2 regions of the Paenibacillus tianjinensis genome follow, and region 1 is predicted to be linked to the other one. Evidence: predicted binding sites of a transcription regulator. Region 1 holds the regulator's gene; the other holds the start of a gene.

Region 1 (3,423 bases):
CGCCGAACAGGACCGTCTGATGACAGCACTGCTGCCTTCACCGTTCAAATACCGCGAACAGGCGCTGCTTGTTATTCCGCGTGATTTCCCCAGCGTCAAGGGCAGTGTGGGGGATGCCCGCTTTGTGGATAAGCTGGTGCATTCACTGGCGGAAACGGCGGTCGCAACCAAAGGCCGTATGCTTGTGCTGTTCACCTCTTATAAGATGCTGCGTCAGGTATATGACCCGCTTAAGGAAGCACTGGCATCTGAGGATATTACGGTCCTTGGCCAAGGGGTGGAGGGAGGCAGCCGCAGCAAGCTGATCCGGCGGTTCCAGGACAGCTCGGCTTCGGTGCTGCTCGGGACCAGCAGCTTCTGGGAAGGTGTTGATATACCCGGAGAGGCACTGACTTGCCTGGCGATCGTCAGACTTCCGTTTCAGCCGCCCAACCATCCGCTCGCAGAGGCGAAGTCCGAGCTGCTACAGGCTCAGAAGAAGAATCCTTTCATGAAGCTGTCTGTTCCGCAGGCGGTTATCCGCTTCAAGCAGGGGTTTGGCCGGCTGGTTCGGACGGCTCAGGATCGGGGAATTGTCATTGTATATGATACCAGGGTCATCGAAGCCTATTACGGGAAGTATTTCCTGTATTCTCTTCCCGGTCCCAAAATGGAGCATATGCTGACAGATCAGATGGTTCCGAGAATTGAAGAATGGCTTGAAGGCGGCAATGAGTCCAACATTCAGTGACCTCCTTCAGCAACCGGAAATTGCAATTATCTTGTACTGTTTTGTTCTGATAGTTTGACCATAAATGTTCTAAACTCCGCATGCGCGTTCCCGGTTATGCTGCTGGAACGCGCCTCGCGGATTCATAAGCTATGCATTAGTGTGATTTTTATTTTAGGAGGAGAAAACATGAAATCGGATAAAATATCGGAGGCTGTTGTCCGCAGGCTCCCTGTGTACCTGCGTTTTCTGAACGATCTCCAGAAACGTGAAATCGCCACAGTTTCCTCTCAGGAGCTAGGGCAGAAGCTGGATCTCAACCCGGCTCAGATCCGTAAGGATCTGGCCTATTTCGGTGATTTTGGCAGAAAGGGCATTGGATATGATGTATCCTACCTGATCGAGAAAATCCGCCACATCCTCAAGCTTGACCAGCAGATCAACGTGGCTCTGGTCGGTGCCGGTAACCTCGGTCACGCCTTGTCCAACTATAACGCCTATTTGAAGGATACGATGAAAATTACGGCTGTCTTTGATTCTTATGCGCCTAAAGTGGGACAGAAGATCAACTCCCTGACTGTTCAGCCGATGGAAGAGCTGGGCCAGACGATTCGTGATCAGGGGATCCGGATTGGGATCATCACCGTTCCGGACAACGAAGCTCAGAATGTAGCTGATATTCTGGTGGAATCAGGGATCGAAGCGATCCTGAATTTTGCACCGGTAATTTTAAAAACCCCGCCAACAATTCGCATTCATGCAGCCGATTTTACAACCGACCTCCAGAGTCTGGCCTATTATTTGCATGATGGAAAGGAAGAACATTCGGATGAGCAGGAATAAGACAGTAATCGAAAATGGACGCTTCCTCGTACCTGGTTCGGTGCAACCCGTCCTGAGCGGTTATATGACCATAGAAAATGACCTGATCACATACATAGGGGAAGACAAGCCCGCCTTTGAAGAGGGTGTCCTGACCGTTGACGGCAGCCGCCTGCTGTTTATGCCGGGTCTGATTAATACTCATGGCCATGCAGCGATGTCGCTTCTGCGCGGCTATGGTGATGATATGGTGCTTCAGAGCTGGCTGCAGGAAAAAATGTGGCCGATGGAAGCGAAATTCACCGGAGACGATGTATACTGGGGGACTGCCTTGTCTGTTCTCGAGATGCTGAAGGGCGGCACAACGACCTTCCTGGATATGTACGATCATATGGACCGTGTTGCAGAGGTGACAGAGCAGTCCGGCATCCGTGCGGTGCTCATGCGCGGTGCGATCGGTCTATGCCCGGAGGATGTGCAGAACCAGAAGCTTGCCGAAGCCGTAGAGTTCGCCCGGAACTGGCACGGCAAGGCAGACGGCCGGATTACGGCAATGCTCTCGCCTCACGCTCCGTACACTTGTCCGCCCGAATTTTTCATGAAATTTGTGCAGGCAGCCCATGATCTGGATTTGCCGATGCACACGCATATGTCCGAAACGCGCCATGAGGTAGAGCAAAATGTGGCCGATTACGGCCTGCGCCCGGTGGCTCATCTGGAGAAGCTCGGTATGTTCACCAGACCGTCCCTGATTGCCCATGGTGTACATTTGAATGATGAAGAAATTGAGATTCTGGCCCGTTATAAGGTTGGCGTATCCCATAATCCGGGCAGTAACCTGAAGCTCGCGAGCGGAGTTGCCCGTGTACCTGAATTGCTGAGAGCCGGAGTGAAGGTCTCGCTCGGAACTGACGGAGCAGCCAGTAATAACAACCTGGATATGTTCGAGGAAATGCGGCTTGCAGCGCTGATCCATAAGGGTGTAAGCGGAGATCCGACTGCAGTACCGGCTCCGGAAGCACTGCTGATGGCGACAGAATACGGCGCTGCCTCGATCTATCTGAACAATGTCGGGCGCCTTGCCGCAGGTATGAAGGCTGATTTTATTGCTATTGATATTGACCAGCCTCATTTGCTGCCGCATTCTGATCTGCTCTCCCACGCCGTATATTCGGCAAGTGCCAAGGATGTTGAGCATGTCTGGATTAACGGCCGGCAGGTTGTAAAGCACGGCCGGTGTCTGACGCTGGATGAGGAAGAAATCCGCCGTAAGGCGCAGGAAACCTTTGAAAGCCTGCTCAAACGGTAATTTCAGGTTGTTATTTTAAGGAAAGGGAGCTGCACTTTGAGGAAAAGGAAAAAATGGCTTCCGCTGGGGATTGGCGTGGTGCTGCTCCTTTTGTTCGGACTCGGGCAGTTCTATGCCTATATCATGAAGGACCAGTGGAATGAGCGGAACGCAGCCAAGGAAGTTGCTAAGTCCCGTGCCGGACTGACGGAGATCACTAAAGCGCAGAAATCGGTGTGGGATGAAAATTCAGTCTACTGGGTGCTTACAGGGAAAAACAGTGCCGGGACGAAGCTTATGGTCTGGGTCCGTTTTACAGTTGACGGTAAACCTGCTGGCGGCGCCAACGATATCTATGCGGAAGAGCTGTCAAAAGGGACATCGGAGCAGCAAATCCGCGCTATTATAGCCGCTCAGCTACCGGGTGCAGCAATTAAGAGGCTTCTTCCGGGTGTGTTTAACGGTGAATACGCATGGCAGGTTTTTTACAAACTGGACAACAGGTATTATTACCAGTTCTACCGGTTCGCGGATGGTACGGCGATCGGTGAGGGCTATAGTCTTCCAAACAAATGAGATAGTGTAGGAGAAGCAGGCGGCGGGT
Region 2 (3,423 bases), 2.3 Mb from region 1:
GCCGCTGTTTTATTTTTAGCAGGAGCATTAGACAAACCAAGGTTATGATACTGCTCAAAATAATGACATTCGAATAATCGTTGTACCATAGCATAAGCTGCTCATTCATCAGGGAGTGAATACCGACTACAAAAAACAAATTTTTGGTTAGCAGATAGAGCAGACAGAAAATGATTCCGAAAATGACAAGCTGGATAAAGTCGTACACAAACTCCATCCCGGCATAGCCGGAATAGATCCGGTTAGGGATATGCATGAGTGCAAAGATGGCCTGTGAAATGAACATAGCCGCAGCCACGCGGGACGAGTGACGTTTTATTTTGCTGCATAAAAGGAAGACCTGAACAAATAAAAAGCCCCGGAATATGATTTCCTCCAGCAGCGCATTGCCAAAAAGCTGTCCGAATAACCCGCCTAGTACTACACTCGGAAACTCCGTTATCTGATCGTTGAAGGTTATGCTGTAGCCTGTTGAGAGGTTGACGCCCAAATTGACAATCTGAATCGCGATCCAAAACAGCAGGAAACCTGTTAACCCCGGCAGCAGTTTCTCTTTCCTGAGACCCAATTCCCTTGGCGTAACTTTGGCGATGGCAATCAGGAAGATAATCACCTCCACGAAAAGGCCGATCAGATTAGCGCTTAACGTTCCGCCGATCCAGCCGTTTGTAAGATTGGAAAGCGGACGGTAGTAGCCGTGTTCAAAGTAAATAAGATTAACGCATAGCGAATAGATAATTTCAATAATAATCATCCCGGCGATAAAAGGGACAGGCACGGGCCTTGCTTCAAAAATAGGTGTAGAAGTCCTTGGTTTATGTGGCATCATTGGCCGTAATCCTCCTTGATTATGTACTGAGCCAATACTCTTTGTTCTTTCATGATACATTTATTACCAATAGGCCCGGAATCACTATATCCCTAGGCAGGAGAAATCTCCATTACAAAGATCATAGATCTGAGCGATTATAAAATCAGGTATCCCTACGAAACGTAAGGCCAATCTGTATAATCTGGGCGATGATTATGATATAGTTAACATTAGGCTTTATGAAGTGATAGAAGACCTGAAAGGGAGTACTTCATGACACAATTTGTCTACAAACAGATTATCGATGATTTAAAAATGAAAATATTCGCGGGAGAATTCGCCGATATGAGATTGCCGGATGAACGCAGCCTCAGCGAAACCTATCAGGTAAGCCGCAGCTCCATTAAGCGTGCGCTGACCAAAATGGAGAGCGTCGGTATTATTTTCAAAAAACGCGGTTCAGGTACGTTCATCAATCCCCTGTACATAAAGAACGAATCCATCTTCAATTACGAAGGCTCGAATTTGGGGGTTACCGACAATTTTCAGATGCACGGCAAGAAGCCGAAAGTCAAAGTGCTGAATTTCGAGGTGATTCCACCCACCAAGGAGCTGCAGCGTGATTTGTTCCTCGGGCCCCATGATTTTGTCTACAAAATCGTCCGTCTGCGCCTGTTCGACGATGAGCCCTTTATGATTGAGACGGGGTATATTCCGATCAAAATCGTTCAGGATCTTAATCAGACGATTATCGAAGGATCGATCTTCAATTACCTGGAGGACTCGCGCAATCTGGCCGTGACTAAGTCGTTTTTGTCCATCTTTGCCGAACCTTCCGAGCAGGATGACCAGGAGCTGCTGCATTTAAGCGTAAATGAACCGGTGGGGATCATGGAAGGGATATTCTTTTTGGATAACGGCACCCCCTTTGAATTCTCACACATGCGGTTCCATTACAAATATCTCAAGTTTAATACTTTTGTATCTGTACACTAAGAATAAGACCGGGAAATTTCCCGGTCTTATTTTTTTTTGTCCTGATGAGGCAATGAATACAGTGTTTAAAAGTTTATCTAAATTATTTTGTGTAATATATTGGTAAAAATTATAGAAATAAAGCTGTTTTCCTGTGTTATGGGCCCGATTTTCATACTATGTTCAAAATTTCACAAAATTGGACCGTATCACTTGTCAAAAAGGTTGTATTTATTTTTTGCAGAGGTATGATGTACGTGTAGAGAAAAGAGATTGGTATGGTATTCATAATTAAACAGGGAGTGGAGAAAATGGGATTATCGACCTTGAATGTTGATTACTCATCAAAAACGTATCTTGAGAAGCTGGATGCTTACTGGCGTGCAACGAACTATATTTCAGTAGGCCAGCTGTATTTGAAAGACAATCCGTTGTTAAGAGAACCTCTTAAAGACGCTGACGTCAAAATTAAACCGATCGGGCACTGGGGTACTATTCCCGGCCAGAACTTCATCTATGCCCATTTGAATCGTGTAATTACTAAATATGACTTGAATATGTTCTATGTTGAAGGCCCTGGCCACGGCGGCCAGGTTATGGTTTCCAACTCTTATCTGGATGGCAGCTACACTGAAATCTATCCGGAAATTACCCAGGACATCCCTGGTCTGAAGAAACTGTTCAAACAATTCTCGTTCCCGGGCGGCGTTGCTTCCCATGCTGCACCTGAAACTCCAGGATCCATTCATGAAGGCGGCGAGCTTGGATATTCCTTATCCCACGGCGTTGGCGCTATTCTGGATAATCCGGACCTGATCTCGGCAGTTGTTGTCGGAGACGGCGAAGCCGAAACCGGACCGCTGGCAGCTTCATGGTTCTCCAACCGCTTCATCAACCCGGTTACTGATGGCGCAGTGTTGCCGATTCTGCACCTGAACGGCTTCAAGATCAGCAACCCGACAATTCTGTCCCGTCAATCGAAAGAAGAAATTACTGCCTACTTCACAGGCATGGGCTGGGAACCGTTCTTCGTTGAAGGCGAAGATCCTGAACATATGCACCCAGAAATGGCGAAAGCTCTGGATGCCATCGTTGAAAGAATCGCAGCGATCCAGAAAAATGCGCGCGAAAATAACGACCTTACCCGTCCGGTATGGCCAATGCTCGTCTTCCGTTCCCCTAAGGGCTGGACTGGACCTGCGCAGTGGGATGGTGTTCCTAACACAGGTTCGTTCCGTGCCCATCAGGTGCCGATTCCGGTAGACCAGAAGAATATGAAGCACGCACCGGCCCTGCTGGACTGGATGCACAGCTACAGACCGGAAGAATTATTCGATGAGAACGGCCGTTTGAACGCTGAGCTTGCCGAAATCCTTCCAAAAGGCGACAGACGTATGGGCATGAATCCTGTGACTAACGCCGGCCACCTGATTAAAGACCTGAACCTGCCGGACTTTGCCGACTATGCACTGGATAACTCTGTTCCAGGTAAAGTCGTAGCACAGGACATGGCGGTTCTGGGGAAATATCTGAAAGAGGTTGTGCTGCGCAATGAGCCTAACCGCAACTTCCGGATTTTCGGACCGGATGAAACGATGTCCAACCGTCTGGGACCAGTCTTCGAAGTAACCAAACGC

Evidence for each region. Region 1 encodes Rex, which represses fermentation and respiration genes when NADH is low (regulators of the CRP and FNR family bind a similar motif). Its sites were predicted from a motif close to TTGTGAAATATTTCACAA; they were not measured.
Region 2: the regulator Rex is predicted to act here: its motif matches at 1,966-1,983, upstream of JRJ22_RS07280 (phosphoketolase family protein).

Annotation. Positions count from the first base shown of each region.
Region 1 covers NZ_CP070969.1:3,941,962-3,945,384, reverse strand. Annotated here, with positions in the region: gene dinG (ATP-dependent DNA helicase DinG) at 1-730, shown strand, start outside; gene JRJ22_RS17935 (redox-sensing transcriptional repressor Rex) at 899-1,552, shown strand; gene JRJ22_RS17930 (amidohydrolase) at 1,539-2,840, shown strand; gene JRJ22_RS17925 (cell wall elongation regulator TseB-like domain-containing protein) at 2,877-3,395, shown strand.
Region 2 covers NZ_CP070969.1:1,663,992-1,667,414, forward strand. Annotated here, with positions in the region: gene JRJ22_RS07270 (CPBP family intramembrane glutamic endopeptidase) at 1-829, opposite strand, end outside; gene JRJ22_RS07275 (GntR family transcriptional regulator) at 1,085-1,807, shown strand; gene JRJ22_RS07280 (phosphoketolase family protein) at 2,098-3,423, shown strand, end outside.